DNA from 3 places in the Nonomuraea sp. NPDC050786 genome. Region 3 is predicted to be linked to each of the others. Evidence: predicted binding sites of a transcription regulator. Region 3 holds the regulator's gene; each other region holds the start of a gene.
What was found. Region 3 encodes HrcA, which represses chaperone genes, less so after heat shock. Its sites were predicted from a motif close to TTGGCACTCTCNNNNNGAGAGTGCCAA; they were not measured.

Region 1 (5,294 bases), on a different contig from region 3:
TGTAACTCTCCACCTGGGTTTGATCGCGGCTTGATGAACACGGCCGTTCGCCAGACCCGCCGGCCATGCACACGCGGCTCCCCCAGCCCGGACGGTCGGAGCGTGGCGCAGGCCTACCGGCCCTTGCCCCATGGGAACCGGTCCGCTCATGGAGCCTGGTGACGCTGGGAGCCCAGTAACCCGCGGCTGGACTGGCTGGAAGAGCTCACCGCCGGCCACGGCATCCCGACCCGCTGGATGGGCGGCGGCACGCTGGATGGCCTGGCCGCCGACAACCCCGCCCTGGTGGAGTGACTACTTCGGCGATGGAGGACAGCGCCTGGCCCGGCTGATGGCTGACGCGCTCCAGGGCGGCCGCGACCTGCCTCTTAGTTCGAAGACCACCGATGACACCGAACTAAAGTGAACACCGGCCGCCTCCTCCGCGGCCAACCAGGCCGTGGTGCTCCCGCTCTCGGCGGCGAGCCGGGGAGTTCGGGTCGCGGCCCGCTTACTGGGCGGCGGTCTGCCTGCTGCCGTCGTCGGCACACGTGTTGACGCTACGCGACCTGGGCTGGTGAGCGGCACCAGTCGTCAAAGGGCAGGGCGGGAACCGGTGGCCATAAATGCCGCACGGCCCGCACCCCCTGAAGGGTGCGGGCCGTGACGAGCGGAAGGGGGACGGGTCAGTGGCCGTGGCCGTGACCGTGACCCTGGCCGGCGGCCGGGGCCTCCTCCTCGGGCTTGTCGACCACGAGCGCCTCGGTCGTGAGCAGCATGCCCGCGATCGACGCCGCGTTCTGCACGGCGGAGCGCGTGACCTTCACCGGGTCGATGACACCCTGCGCGATCAGGTCGCCGTACTCGCCGGTCGCGGCGTTGAGGCCGTGGCCGGCCTCCAGCTCGGCGACCTTGTGGGTGACCACGTAGCCCTCGAGACCGGCGTTCTCGGCGATCCAGCGGGCCGGCTCGACCAGGGCGCGGCGGACGACGCCGACACCCGTGGCCTCGTCGCCCGACAGGCCGAGGTCGTCGAGGCCCTTGGAGACGTGGATGAGCGCGGAGCCACCGCCGGAGACGATGCCCTCCTCGATCGCGGCGCGGGTCGCGGAGATCGCGTCCTCGAGGCGGTGCTTCTTCTCCTTCAGCTCCACCTCGGTGGCGGCGCCGACACGCAGCACGCACACACCGCCGGCGAGCTTGGCCAGGCGCTCCTGCAGCTTCTCGCGGTCCCAGTCGGAGTCGGACTGCTCGATGGCGAGCCTGATCTCCTTGACGCGGTCCTCGATGGCCTGCGCGTCACCGGCGCCGTCGACGATGGTGGTGTTGTCCTTCGTCACGACGACGCGGCGGGCCTGGCCGAGCACCTCGAGACCGACGTGCTCCAGCTTGAGGCCGACCTCCTCGCTGACGACCTGGCCGCCGGTGAGGATGGCCATGTCCTGCAGCATCGCCTTGCGGCGGTCACCGAAGCCGGGGGCCTTGACCGCGACGGAGGTGAACGTGCCGCGGATCTTGTTGGTGACCAGGACGGCCAGGGCCTCGCCCTCGACGTCCTCGGCGACCACGAGCAGCGGCTTCTTCGTCTGGGCGATCTTCTCCAGCAGCGGCAGGAAGTCCGCGATGGAGGAGATCTTGCCCTGGGTGAGCAGGATGTAGGCGTCCTCGAGGACGGACTCCATCCGCTCGGGGTCGGTCACCATGTACTGCGACACGTAGCCCTTGTCGAACTGCATGCCCTCGGTGAACTCGAGCTCCATGCCCATGGCGTTGGACTCTTCGACGGTGAGCACACCGTCCTTGCCCACCTTGTCGAACGCCTCGGCGATCAGGTCGCCGATCTGCGCGTCCTGGGCGGAGATCGTCGCAACGTTGGCTATCTCCTTCTTGTCCTCGACCGGGCGGGCGCTGGCGAGCAGCTTGTCGCTGATCTCCTTGGCGGCCTTGTCGATGCCGCGCTTGAGCGACAGGGGCGAGGCGCCGGCGGCCACGTTGCGCAGGCCCTCGCGGACCATGGCCTGGGCCAGGACGGTCGCGGTGGTGGTGCCGTCACCCGCGATGTCGTTGGTCTTGGTGGCAACTTCCTTGGCGAGCTGGGCGCCGAGGTTCTCGTAGCGCTCCTCCAGCTCGATCTCACGAGCGATGGTGACGCCGTCGTTCGTGATCGTCGGTGCACCGAACTTCTTGTCGATGACGACGTTGCGGCCGCGCGGGCCGAGGGTTACCTTCACGGCGTCCGCGAGGGCGTTGACACCGCGCTCAAGCGCGCGGCGGGCACCCTCGTCGAACTCCAGGATCTTCGCCATTGCTGAAAGTCCTCTCCTAGCGTCGAAAGCCCCGGCCGCCCTCAAGAGCGCCCGGGGCCCGACACACCGGCTTACTTCTCGATGATCGCGAGAACGTCGCGGGCGGAGAGCACGAGGTACTCCTCGCCGCCGTACTTGACCTCGGTGCCGCCGTACTTGCTGTAGAGGACGATGTCGCCCTCCGAGACGTCGAGCGGAATCCGCTTGTCGCCGTCCTCATCCCAGTTGCCCGGGCCCACCGCGAGGACCTTGCCCTCCTGCGGCTTCTCCTTGGCGGTGTCAGGGATGACCAGGCCGGAAGCGGTGGTCTGCTCAGCCTCAAGCGGCTGGACCACGATGCGGTCGCCGAGCGGCTTAACGGGAACCTTAGTGGCGGTCGTCACGATCGGACCTCCCCTTCAGATTTGAATGATCTAGAAGAGGCGACCAGCTGGGCCTGCCGTCGCGGGTGTCAGACCTGCCTCGTCGCACGTTGGCACTCTCAAGGGGAGAGTGCCAACAGGAAACATATGCAAGAGGGGCTTGACAGTCAACACGAACGCGTCTGCTGAGAGCGATCAGCACCCCAACTGCTCTTTCCCACAGTACGCCCGCGGCCCAACCTGCCCGGGCATGGCACTAACGTCGGGTGATGTGGACCTCGACGCCTTCAAGGAGTTGCTGACCCCGCGCGGGCAGCGGGCCCTCGCGGAGGCCGGGGAGCTGGCAGGGGCCGATCCGGTCGCCGCCGCCACAAAGCTGCGCAAGACGTACGACCCCGCCCTCACCTCCGCCGCGCTGACCCAGGCCGGGCTGAGGGAGCGCGCCAGGGCCAAGTTCGGCGAGGACGCCGGCCGGATGTACTTCACGCCGCACGGCGTGGAGCAGTCCACCCGGGCGGAGGTCGCCGAGCACCGCGTCCGCCGCCTGATCGCGTCATGGCCGGATCCGCCCAGCGTGGTGGACGCGTGTTGCGGCATCGGCGGCGACTTCCTCGCGCTGGCCCGCGCCGGCTGTGCCGTGGCCGCCGTGGACACCGACCCGCTGACCGCCGCCGTGGCCAGGGCCAACGCCGAGGCGCTCGGGCTGGGCGACAGGGTGACGGTGTCCGTGGCGGACGCGGCCGGGGTCAGGCCGGAGGCGTACGACGTGCTGTTCGCCGACCCGGCCAGGCGGACGAGCAGGGGCAGGACATTCGATCCCATGGCCTACTCCCCGCCCTGGCCGGTGGTGCTCGACCTGGTCTCCAGGGCCTCCCGCGCGTGCGTCAAGGTCGCCCCGGGCATCCCGTACGAGTTCATCCCGGACGGCGCCGAGGCCGAGTGGGTCTCGTACAAGGGCGAGGTCAAGGAGGCCGCGCTCTGGACCGGCTTCCAGGGGGCGACGCGGCGCGCCACCCTGCTCCCCGGCGGGCACACGCTGACTGCGACGGGAGCCGAGGCCCAGGTCGGCCCGGTCGGCAGGTACGTCTACGAGCCGGACGGCGCGGCCATCCGGGCGCACCTCGTGGGCGAGGTGTCCGAAATCGTGGGCGGGCGCCTGCTCGACCCGTTGATCGCCTACATCACCGGGGACGAACCGATCGACACCCCATGGGCGGCCAGATATGAAATTTCGGACGTCATCCCGTTCTCGCTGAAAAAGCTGCGAGCGCTGCTCCGCGAGCGGCGAATCGGGAATGTCACCATCAAGAAGCGCGGCTCCGCCGTCGACATCGAACGCCTCAGATCGGACCTACGGCTGAATGGCGAAAAGTCCGCGGTAATCATCCTTACCCGGATCATTGATAAGCCGTCAGTCATCATCTGCGATGCTGCCCCACCTGCCTAAACCGGGCATTTTTCCGTTACCCACGATCTTTCCATTCGCCGCGTCCTGACCTTGATCGAAGGACTAAGGTGGGCGGGCGGGAGTTCTCCCCCTGATGCGGTTACCCGTGTTCTCGCTTCCATCTGCAAATCGGACCTATCCCCACCGCTGCGCGGCAGACCGTCGGCGAGCCAAAGGAGCTTTCGGTGGACCATTCCAACCACACCACCCTTCTCCAGGCAGGAGGCCAATCCGGCATCTCGGAGAGGATGCGGGATCTGCTCGCGCGTGCCGCGCAGGATCACGTGTACGAGCAGCGCACACAGGGGGCAGTGCTGGACGAGATCCGCCAGCGACTCGAAGGCATGGAGTGGCTGCTGCGGGAGGTGCGCGAGCGCGAGCTCGGCGGCCTCAGCGGCACGCTGCATGCGGTCAGCGGACGGCTCGACGACCTCGCCGCCAAGCCGCCGATGTGGGCGGAGGGGCTGGCCCAGCACGTGGAGGCGGTGCGCGACCACGTGGACGCCGTCGGGGAGAAGGTGGGCCACGTGGACGCCCGCGTCGCCCCCGTAGCCGAGCTGCCGAACCTCTGGGCCGACCTCGGCACAGTGGGCGACAGCGTGGAGGAAGCCCTCAACCGCCTGCAATCGGTGCTCGACACCACCGATGGCATTACGAGGGGAATGTCCGACTTCGCCGCCAAGCTGGCCACCCTCAATTCCAGCATGGAGGCCGCCGCCAGCCGCTTCACCAGGCTCGACAAGTCGATGGCCGAGCTGACCACCCGTACCGACCGGGTGGAGGTCGTGGTCGGCGACCTGTCCGAGCAGCTGACGGTCCGGCTGAACGAGCAGGACGAGCATCTCGCCACGCGCCTGGACGAGACCGATCGGCGCCTGAGCACGAGACTCGACGAGACGGACCAGCGCCTGACCGCGCGACTCGACCACGCCGACCAGCACCTCACGGCCCGGCTCGACCAGACCGACCAGCAGCTCACGGCCCGGCTCGACCAGACCGACGAACGGCTCACCGCCCGGATGGACGAGACCGACCAGCGCCTGGCCACCAGCCTCGTCGAGGCGGACGAGCGGCTCGCCGGCCGCCTCAAGGACTCCGACGACCAGCTCTCCTGTCTCCTGTCCGACGTCGAGCTGCGCCTCACCACCAGGCTCGACGAGGCCGACCAGCACCTCGCGGTCCAACTGGGCGAGAGCGAGC
Region 2 (5,294 bases), on a different contig from region 3:
CCAGGTCGCGCGGCGTGCGCGTGGACTGAAGCGGCGGCGGCACGACGGTGAGCGCGAACGTCCCGCGCCCGTCCAGTTGCAGCGACGTGGACGCGTCGAACGACATCCGCAGGATGAAGTCGCGGTCGAGCCGCTCGCCCGGGCGCAGCCGTACCGTGTCGCCCTCCTCCTCGACCACGTGCAGGCTGGAGGCCAGCTCGCGCAGCTCGAGCCCGGCCGCGTCCACGGTCGCGCGCAGCGACAGGCGCACGGGGTCGGGGAAGCCGGGCAGCAGGACGGGCGGGCTGATCCGGGACGCGTCGGGCACGGCGTCGGTGTCGGGCGCGGCCCCGTCGCCGACGGGCGGGCCGTCGATGGGGCTGCCCGGGATGTAGCGCGGGGCCACGACCAGCGGGAAGCGGAACGTGGCCGCGCCGTCCTCGTACGGCAGCGGCTGGCTCATGGTCAGCCTGACCGAGACGCGCTCGCCGGGCAGGATGTTGCCCACCCTGATCGTGAACACGTCGGGCCGGTCCTCCTCGGCGATCGCCGCCCGCCTGCCCTCGCGCAGCGCCTGGTCGTAGTCGGCCCTGGCCTGGGCGCGCTCTTTCAGCACGCCCTCGACGACCCGGTCGTCGGCCTCCATCCTGAACGCGGTGACGGCCGCCCTGTCAGGCAGCGGGAAGACGTACGTGGCCTCGAGCGTGACGTCGAACGGGTTCCTGAACCCCTGCGTGACCTCGACCCCGGCGATGAGCCCTGAGATGTCGGCGGCCACGTCCACGCTCTCCAGCGGCAGGTTGCCGCGTTCCGTCCGCAGCGCGCCGAACCCGGCCTCCGGCACCGGCAGGCACCGTGCGGGCTCCAGCGAAGTGATGTTCATCTGAGTTCCCTCTCTTCGAGCACCGCGAGCAGCGGCGCCGCCGCCGCGAGCACCGCCTGAACGTCCTCCTCGGAGGGGACCCGGCCCGCGTCCAGCACGAGCCGCACCCCGTCCGCCAGCCTGACCCCTGTGACCACCGGGGCAGCCGGTCCCTCGTGGGCCGCCCCTTGACCGGGAGCCCATGGACCAGTTGTCCCTTGACCAGTAGTCCCTTGACCAGTAGTCCCTTGACCAGTAGTCCCTTGACCGGCCGCCCCCGGAGCCCGTGCGGCCGCCTGCCCGTGCCGATCAGCCCAGAACCGCCCCCTGGTGTGCTCCCCACCGGCCCGCGCTGCGCCGTCTCCGGGGTACTCGGCGCCGGTCGTGGCCTGTGCCACGTCGTCATCGGCCCACATCGCATCAAGCTCGGCCGCACTGCGCTCCGTCGCGTCAGGCTGGGCGGGGTCAGGCTGAGCCGCGCTGCGCTCGGGCGCGTCGGGCTGGGTGGTGTCGCGCTGAGCCGCGCTGGGGTCGGGCGCGTCGGGCTGGGCGGTGTCGCGCTCAGTCGCGCGCCGCTCGGTCGCACCGTGCTGGGCATCCCGGCGCTCGACGGTGCTGTGCTTGCCTGCGGCGCTGCCACGCTCGGCATCGGTGCCGGTAGCAGCGCCTGCATCGTCCGTTCGGGCATCGGTGCCCGGTCCGGCGCCGTCGTGAGCGGCGCGGGTGTCGCGTCGCGGATCGGCGTGCGTGGCACCGGTGCCGTCGTGCGTGGCGTCGGCTTCCGGCCTCGCGTGGTAGGCGGCCGCCGGCCCGTGCCTCAGCGGCGCCTCGCCGTGCAGCGCGTCCTCCAGCCAAGCCGCCCCACCGGTGCTGGGCGCCGCGTCCGCCCGAGGTGTCGTGTCCGGCCTCGGAGCGGCGGCCGGTCTCGGGGTGGCGCCCGGCCCGACGGCGATGTCAGGTCCCAGCGCGTCGCTCGACGTCATGGGTCCCGGGCTGGAGTGGGAGGGCCCGTCCGGTGAGCCGGGGGCGGGGGCCAGACCGGCCGTGGCCTCCAGCATGCGGTCCGTGGCGCCGGTCAGGGCCGCCTGGATCTGGGCGATCGAGTGGCCGGCCGCCTGCAGGCGCTTGACGGCCACGAGCTGCAGCAGGTGTCTCCGGCCGTACTGGGCGATCCTGCCACGCCTGGTCAGAGGCGGGTCCACCAGGCCGATCGTCGTGTACCACCTGATCAGCCGCTCTCCGGGCACGTCGCGGACCCGGCCGTTGGCAGGTGCCGCGCCGCTGCGCAGGGCGCGCGCCGCGTGCTCGGCCAGTTCGCCGATGGTCCAGGTGTCGCTCATACCTCCACCATGACACTGTCATTATTACACTGTCAACAACAGCATGGAATGCCCGCTCGGTCGTTGTCGTTCTAAATAGGGAAAGTCCTACTTACAGGGGAGGAATGCGACATGGCTGTGATTACCGGCCCCCTTGCGGGCGAGGCCAAGAACACCGTCGCGGAGGCTCTGCAGGGCGCCCTGGTCGATCTCATCGACCTCTCGCTGGTCGCCAAGCAAGCACACTGGAACCTCATCGGCCCGCACTTCCGCTCGATCCATCTCCAGCTCGACGAGCTCACCGACCTGGCCAGAACGCACATGGACACCGTCGCAGAACGCGCCGTCGCGATCGGCGCCAACCCGGACGGCCGTTCCGCCACGGTCGCCAGGGCCACGAAGCTCCAGCAGCCGGAGTCCGGCTGGCTGGAGGACGGCAAGGTGGTGGCGATGATCACCGGCCTTCTGGACGGCGTCAGCAAGCGGATGCACGAGCGTGTCCGGACGACCGAGGAGGCCGACCCGGTCAGTCAGGACCTGCTCATCGCGGTGGCGCAGGACATCGACAAGCAGCACTGGATGTTCCAGGCCATGGCCTGATCCGCACGGGCCTGATCCGCACTGACCTGACCTGCCGGAAAGCCCGGGAGCCCGTTCGGGGCCCCGGGCTTCGGCACGCCGGACGGCAGCACGTTTGCGCAGAGTTTGATGTCGCGAGTCCCTGTCATTCATGTCGGTGCGGTCGACTAGCGTGGCACCTAGAGGGAGGCCCCACGATGTCCCACAAGACTCTCCTCCGCACGGGCCCGCTCTGGCGGGGCGGCACCAGCCCGTACGGTCCGCTCGGCCTGCCGGGCGCGGACGGCCTCGCGCTGCCCGCCGGCTTCACCGGCAGGGTGGTGGCCACTTCGGGCCAGAAGGTCGCCGGGCTGACCTGGCACGCCGCTCCCGACGGCGGCGCCTGCTTCCCCGACGGCGCCGGCTGGATCTACGTGTCCAACTCCGAGCTCCCGCTGCTCGGCGGCGCCTCGGCGCTGCGCTTCCGGCCCGACGGCACGGTCGGCGACGCGTACCGCATCCTGTCGGGCACCGACCTCAACTGCGCGGGTGGCGCCACGCCGTGGCACACCTGGCTGTCGTGCGAGCTCGGCGACCGCGGCCGCGTCTTCGAGTGCGACCCCTACGGCGCGCGGGCCGCGCGCCCCCGCCTGGCCATGGGCCGCTTCAGGCACGAGGCCGCCGCCTGCGACCCGGAGCGGCGCGTGATCTACATGACCGAGGACGAGCCCGACGGCTGCTTCTACCGGTTCAGGCCCGGCGACTGGGGCGACCTGACGGAGGGCACGCTCGAGGTCCTGTGCTCGGCGGGGCGCTGGCAGGCGGTGCCGTCACCGGCGGCCCTGGTCACGGCGGCCCGCCACCAGGTCGAGGACGCCCGCCACTTCGACGGCGGCGACGGCTGCCACTACGCGGGCGGCGTGTGCTACTTCACCACCAAGGGCGACACGGGCCTGTGGGCCTACGACGCGCAGACCGCCACGCTCGACCGGCTCTGCGAGGGCGTGCGCGCCATCACCGCCGCTCCCTCGGGCGACCTGTACGTGGCCAGGGAGACGACGGAGATCGACGTCATCACCCCCGACCGCGCGGTCACGCCGTTCCTCAGGCTCGAGGGGCGCCCAGGGGCGGAGCTGACCGGGCTGGCCTTCTCGCCGGGCGGCGAGCGGCTCTACTTCTCGGCCAGGCGCGGCCGCGCCGAGGGCCACACGTTCGAGGTGGCGGGGCCGTTCCGCGCCTGATCAAGCGGTCAGATAGCGCACCAGCATGACCTTCAGCTCCGCCACCAGCTCCGCGCCGCGCTCGGGCGGCGCGGAGGTCACCAGCGGCATCACCGCCTTCACCATGGCCACCGCCATCGTCCCCATCAGCGCCGCGCGCTCCTCCGGCAGGCCGGGGGAGCGGCGGCGCAGCATGGCGGCGACCTGCCGGGAGATGTCGGCGTGGAGACGCTGCGACGCCGCGGCCAGCTGATCGCCCGTCGCCGTCCCGTACAGCAGCGACCAGTACGCCGGTGACGCGCTCTTGAACCGGACGCTCTCGTCCACGAGCTGCCCCACCAGCGCCTCCAGCGGCACCTCCGGGGTGACGGCGGCCAGCCGGGCGGCCCAGAACTCCTGGCGGTCGACCGTGTAGCGGGCCACCAGCCCGTCCAGGATCTCCTCCTTGTTGCGGAAGAACTGGTACAGCGACCCCGGGGACATCTCCGCCCGCGCGGCGACGTGGTTCGTCGTCATGTCCGGATAGCCCACCTCGGCGATCACCGACTCGGCGGCGTCGAGGATCTCCGCCATGCGCTTCAGGCCACGCGCCTGCCGGCGGACCGTGCGTTCAGGCATGGGTCTCCTCGTTGACAAATGCGAGCATTTACTTGTATTTCTGGTTCGGCAACGAAACACGAGCAGTTTACCGGGTTTGCTTGACGGGGAGGCGAACATGGCGATGAACACGCAGGTCCGGCCGGCTCGCGAGGAGACGGGCGGCCCGCCGCTGCGCCGGCTGGGCTTCCTCCTCGTACGCCGCCGCAGGATCGTGCTGGCGCTGTCCGCCGTCGTGCTCGTCGTGGCCGCGGCGCTGGCGGCGGGGGCGGTGCCGCGGCTGTCGCTGGCCAGGTTCGAGGCGCCCGGGAGCGAGTCCGACCGGGCGCAGGCCGAGCTGGGCCGGCGCTTCGGCACCGGCAGCCCCGACCTGGTCTTCCTGGTGACCAGCAGGAACGGCACCGTGGACGACCCAGCCGTCGAGGCCGAGGGCAGGGAGCTGACGGCGCGGGTCGCCGCGCAGGAGGGCGTCGCCGAGTCCGCCTCGTACTGGACCCGGGGCAGGCCCGCCACCCTGCGCAGCGAGGACGGCAAGCACGCGCTGATCGTGGTGCGCATCCCGGGGGACGCCGGTCACGTGCGCGCGCGGGTCCTGCCCCGGCTCGTGCCCGAGATCACCAAGGGCACCGGCCTGCTCCAGGTGCGGGCCGGGGGAGGGGAGGAGGTGTTCAGGGAGACCGTGCCGCTGGCCAGGCAGGACTTCGTACGGGCCGAGCTGGTCATCTTCCCGCTGGCGTTCGTGCTGCTCTGGCTCTACCA
Region 3 (5,294 bases):
CACGTAGATCCGGCTCTCCCTCGCGACCCTCGCCCGCAGCCCCTCCACGGCGATCGAGCCGGACGCGCTGCGCCGGGGGGCCGCGGGGGCCGCCGCCGGGCGTACCAGCGTCACGGGCTTGCCCTCCAGCAGGAACGCGGCGGGCGCGAGCGGGAACAGGCGGCGCTTGCCGAACCGGTCTTCGAGCGTCACGGCCTCCTTGTCGCAGGCCACCACCGCGCCGCAGAAGCCGCTGTCGGCGTCCTCCACGACCAGGTCCAACTCGGCAGGCACGTGGGGGATCTTGCCCTTCCCCGGCCGCCGCCAATTTCCCGCCAGCACATCGCCCTCGTACACACGGGGACCGTAGCAAATCACCCGGCGACCGCAAGGCGCTTGCGCGCGCCGCTACGGCGTACCAGGACGACGACCGTGCCGATGACGGCGACGAGCAGCCCCGCGCCCGGGATCAGGAGGAGCGCGGCCACCCCGCCGGCGATGCCGCCCGCGGCCGAGGCCAGCGGGCGGCCCACGCCGTACCGCACGTCGGCCTGCTCCGGGGTGGTGCAGATGAGCTGGTAGTCGCCCTTGGACGGGGCGTTGACCACGAAGAGCTCCACCCAGGTGACGGATCCGGACGTGACCTTCTGCGTGCCCGCGGTCTTGGCGAGCTTGGCCGGGCTGGAGATCTCGCACACGTAGTTGACCTGCGTGTCGCTGGACAGGTAGATCGCGGGCCGGTCCGCCGGGTCGACCGGGATCGTCACGCGTTCGCCGGACGCGAATGTCCTGTTCGGGGCCAGGTCGCTCACGCTGTTCACCAGGCCCGTGGAGAACACCACGACACCGGCGATCGCGCACACGACGAAGATGCCCCAGACCAGTCCGATCCACCACAGGCGCGGCTTGATGGCTTTCGAGTCGATTCGAGGGGGAAATTGGGGTTGTTGGCCGTATTGTCCGTACTGAGGAGGTGGGCCGTATTGAGACGGCGGGCCGTACTGCGGTGGCGGGCCGTACTGCGGCGCAGGCCCGTACTGCGGCGGAGGTGGCCCGTAGCCCGGCTGGGACCCGGGCTGAGGGCCGTAACCGGGCTGGGACCCGGGTTGAGGGCCGTAACCCGGCTGGGAGCCGGGCTGCGGGCCGTAAGGCGGAGGGGGTGAATTGTCGCTCATGTCGGCAAGTGTGGTACTTGCCCCTTGTAAGAAGCTAGGAGCCAGGTTGCGACTTGCTGTTATCGCACCTTGTGGGCGAGAGCCGTACACTTGGCACTCAGGAACACAGAGTGCTAGATGGTTGCGTTCCTCGAATGGCAGAGGCAGGAGGTGAGCACGTGCTCGACGATCGGAAGCTGGCGGTGCTCCGCGCCATTGTCGAAGACTACGTGTCCACCAACGAACCGGTGGGCTCCAAGGCGCTCGCCGAGCGCCACAACCTGAAGGTCTCCCCGGCGACGGTCAGGAACGACATGGCCGCGCTGGAGGAGGAGGGCTACATCACCCAGCCGCACACCAGCGCGGGCCGCGTGCCGACGGACAAGGGCTACCGCCTGTTCGTCGACCGGCTCTCGCAGGTCAAGCCGCTGTCGGCGGCCGAGCGCAGGGCGATCGAGACGTTCCTCGCGGGCGCGGTCGACCTCGACGACGTGGTCACCCGCACGGTCCGGCTGCTCGCGCAGCTGACCAGGCAGGTGGCGGTCGTGCAGTACCCGACGCTGACGCGTTCGACGGTCAGGCACGTCGAGCTGGTGCCGCTCAACGAGCGGCGGGTCATGCTCGTGCTGATCACCAACACCGGCCGCGTCGAGCAGCGGGTGATCGAGCTGCCCGAGGCCGTGGATGACACCCGCATCGCCCACCTGCGCGCGGTGTTCAACGCCTCCCTCGACGGCTGCGGCCTGAGCAACGTGCCCGAGCTCGTCGCCGACATGCCCGAGCGGCTGCCTGTCGAAGACCGGCCCGCGGCGGCCACGATCCTGTCGGTGCTGCTGGAGACGCTGGTCGAGCGGCACGACGAGAAGATCGTGTTCGCCGGCGCGGCGAACCTCGCGGGCGCCGACTTCACGACCGGCCTGCGCGACGTGCTCGAGGCGCTGGAGGAGCAGGTCGTGCTCATGCGGCTGCTTGGCGAGACTACCAACGACACCCCGTCCGCGCTCACCGTGCGCATCGGCTCCGAAAACCCCTACCTGCGGGGGACATCCATCGTCGCGACCGGATACGGTTCTGGCGACAACCAGCTGGCCCGGCTCGGCGTGCTGGGACCGACCAGGATGGACTACCCGGTTACGATGGGCGCCGTGCGCGCGGTGGCACGCTACGTCAGCCAGATCCTGGCTGCATCATAAGAGGTCGATAAGTGGCAAACAGCGACTACTACGCCACCCTCGGGGTGCGCCGTGACGCCAGTCAGGACGAGATCAAGAAGGCGTACCGCCGCCTGGCCCGCGAGCTGCATCCCGACGTGAACCCCGATCCTGAGACCCAGGAGCGGTTCAAGGAGATCACGCAGGCCTACGAGGTGCTGTCCGACCCGAACAAGCGCCAGATGTACGACCTGGGTGGCGACCCGTTCGGCGGAGCGGGAGCAGGCGCGGGTGCCGGCGGCTTCGGAGCGGGCTTCCCGTTCAGCGACATCATGGACGCCTTCTTCGGCACCGCCACGGGCGCCAGGGGGCCGCGCTCGCGTGCCCGCAGGGGCCGCAACGCCACCATCCGGGTCGAGCTCGACCTGCGCGAGACGGCGTTCGGCACCACCCGCGAGCTGGTCGTCGACACGGCCGTGCTCTGCGAGGTCTGCCACGGGGCGGGCGCGGCGCCCGGCACGCATCCCGACACCTGCGACATGTGCAGCGGGCGCGGCGAGATCTCCCAGGTCACCCGGTCGTTCCTGGGCCAGGTCATGACCTCGCGGCCGTGCCCGCAGTGCGGCGGGTTCGGCACCATCATCCGCCACCCCTGCCAGGAGTGCTCCGGCGACGGCCGGGTGCGCACCCGCCGTACGATCAAGGTCCGCATCCCCGCGGGCGTCGAGGACGGCACCCACATCCAGCTCGCCGGCGAGGGCGAGGTCGGCCCCGGCGGCGGCCCGCCCGGAGACCTGTTCCTGGAGATCGTCGAGCGTGCTCACGAGATCTTCGAGCGGCGCGGCGACGATCTCCACTGCACCGTGCAGATCCCGATGACCGCCGCCGCGCTCGGCACCATCCTGGCGGTGGAGACGCTCGACGGCTCCGAGGAGGTCGACGTCCGCCCGGGCACGCAGTCGGGCCAGGTCATCACCATGTTCGGGCGGGGCGTGCAGCGGCTCAACGAGTCCGGCCGCGGCGACCTGCTGATCCACGTCAACGTCGAGACCCCGACCCGTCTCGACCCGGCGCAGGAGGAGCTGCTGCGCGAGTTCGCCAAGCAGCGGGGCGAGGAGCGGCCGCCGGGCAAGTTCGCCCCCGGCCAGCAGGGCTTCTTCTCCCGGCTGCGCGACGCCTTCAACGGCAGGTGACGTGACCGTCCCGGTGTTCCTGTCCGAGGAGCTGGACGGTCCCGAGCTGACGCTCGCCGGTCCCGAGGGGCGGCACGCGGCCTCCGTGCGCCGCCTGCGAGCCGGTGAGCGGGTCGATCTGACGGACGGCGCCGGCACGGTCGCCGAGTGCGTCGTGCGCGAGGCGCTGAAGGACTCACTCCGGCTCGACGTCCTGCGCCGCTACGAGGTCGAGCCGCCCGAGCCGCGGCTGGTCGTCGTCCAGGGGCTGCCCAAGGGCGACAGGGGCGAGCTGGCGGTCGAGATGATGACCGAGGCGGGCGTCGACGTCATCGTGCCGTGGGCTGCCTCGCGCAGCATCACCCAGTGGAAGGGCGACAAGGTCGCCAAGGCGCTGCATCGCTGGCGCTCCACCGCCCGCGAGGCGGGCAAGCAGGCCCGCCGGTTCCACCTGCCCGAAGTGACGGAGCCCGCCACCACCGCCCGGGTCGAGGACCTGCTGGCGGGCGCGGCGCTGGGGCTGGTCCTGCACGAGGAGGCGGCGGAGCCGCTGTCCGGCGTGGCGCTGCCCGCGTCGGGCGACATCGTGGTGGTCGTGGGGCCGGAGGGCGGCGTCTCGGAGGCGGAGCTGGCCGGGTTCCGGGCGGCCAAGGCGGTGCCCGTGCTGCTGGGGCCGACGGTGCTGCGTACGTCCACGGCGGGGGTGGCGGCGGCCTCCGTGCTGCTCACACGTACCGGACGCTGGTAAAGCCCTTTCAGGGCGTCGTGTGGGAGGCGTCCACCAACGGGCTGGCCACGTCGGCGGGGGTCTCGGTGATGTCGTCGTCGGGCGGGCACTCATCGACCGGGCACGTCGTGGGCTGCAGCGTGTCCTCCGCCGGCGGCGTCGGCGACGGAGTGGGCGAGACCGAGGGGCAGTCGGACGGCGGGTCGGCCTGCTCGGCCTGGGTCGTCGGGCACGCGGTCGGAGTCGGGGTGGGGGTCGGCGACGGCCTGCTGGTCGACTCCGCCCGCTTCGAGGGCCGGGGCGTCGGGCTCTTGGAGACGTCGGGAACCACGACGGGGTGCTGGTCGTGGGTCGGCTGCCTGGACGGCGGCGGCGGTTCCTGGGAGCGCGTGGTGGAGGAGTTGGACGGGACCCTGGAGGTGTCGTTCTCCACGGGTTGCGAGTTGATGATCTGCGTGCGCAACTGGGGGACGGCCATCACGATCGTTCCCGCCACCAGGACGGCGCTGGCGGCGGCCGCGCCCGCGCGCCACCAGAACAGATTACGGACACCGCGCCGTTCGATGCGGGCGCGGATGATCTCCAGTCCGTCCGGCGAGGGCACGACCGCGTCCGCCTCCGCTCGGAGCGCACGGCGCAGGAGATCGCCGTGCTCGTCGGGGGGCTGGGTCATGACATTTTCTCCAGAACGGATCGCAGTGCGGCCATGCCACGTGCGGTGTGGCTCTTGACCGCGCCCTTGCTGATGCCCATCGCGTGGGCGATCTCAGCTTCGGACAGATCACCGTAGTACCGCAGAACCAGTGCTTCTCTCTGACGGGTGGGCAGGGCCCGTAACGCCTCGATGACAGCGGAGCGTTCCAGTTCGCCGATCGCGCCGTTCTCGGCACTCGGGGCGTCGGGCAGGCCCTTGGGAGCGTACTTCTCGACGACCGCGCGGTGACGCAGCACGGAACGGGACCGGTTGACGACGGATTGACGGAGGTAGGCGAGAGCTTTGTCCGGGTCGCGCAGCCTACGCCAGGCGCCATGGATGGCGACGAACGCGTCCTGCACGACTTCCTCAGCTGTCGCCGTGTCTCGCACCAGTAACACGGCGAGACGCACCAAC

Region 1: a site for HrcA is predicted at 2,758-2,784, ahead of groES (co-chaperone GroES). Genes of this name have one in related genera too.
Region 2: a site for HrcA is predicted at 2,191-2,217, ahead of AB0H84_RS06140 (DNA starvation/stationary phase protection protein). Genes of this name have one in related genera too.

Annotation. Positions count from the first base shown of each region.
Region 1 is NZ_JBFAHJ010000030.1:101,547-106,840, forward strand. Features, by position in the region: gene groL (chaperonin GroEL) at 666-2,285, opposite strand; gene groES (co-chaperone GroES) at 2,357-2,671, opposite strand; gene AB0H84_RS40250 (class I SAM-dependent methyltransferase) at 2,898-4,094, shown strand; gene AB0H84_RS40255 (hypothetical protein) at 4,280-5,294, shown strand, end outside.
Region 2 is NZ_JBFAHJ010000002.1:378,350-383,643, reverse strand. Features, by position in the region: gene AB0H84_RS06150 (VIT domain-containing protein) at 1-862, opposite strand, end outside; gene AB0H84_RS06145 (MerR family transcriptional regulator) at 859-2,181, opposite strand; gene AB0H84_RS06140 (DNA starvation/stationary phase protection protein) at 2,293-2,760, shown strand; gene AB0H84_RS06135 (alkaline phosphatase PhoX) at 2,937-3,959, shown strand; gene AB0H84_RS06130 (TetR/AcrR family transcriptional regulator) at 3,960-4,556, opposite strand; gene AB0H84_RS06125 (MMPL family transporter) at 4,654-5,294, shown strand, end outside.
Region 3 is NZ_JBFAHJ010000012.1:107,197-112,490, reverse strand. Features, by position in the region: gene AB0H84_RS22980 (DUF3097 domain-containing protein) at 1-336, opposite strand, end outside; gene AB0H84_RS22975 (hypothetical protein) at 354-842, opposite strand; gene hrcA (heat-inducible transcriptional repressor HrcA) at 1,313-2,326, shown strand; gene dnaJ (molecular chaperone DnaJ) at 2,338-3,477, shown strand; gene AB0H84_RS22960 (16S rRNA (uracil(1498)-N(3))-methyltransferase) at 3,479-4,204, shown strand; gene AB0H84_RS22955 (hypothetical protein) at 4,212-4,856, opposite strand; gene AB0H84_RS22950 (SigE family RNA polymerase sigma factor) at 4,853-5,294, opposite strand, start outside.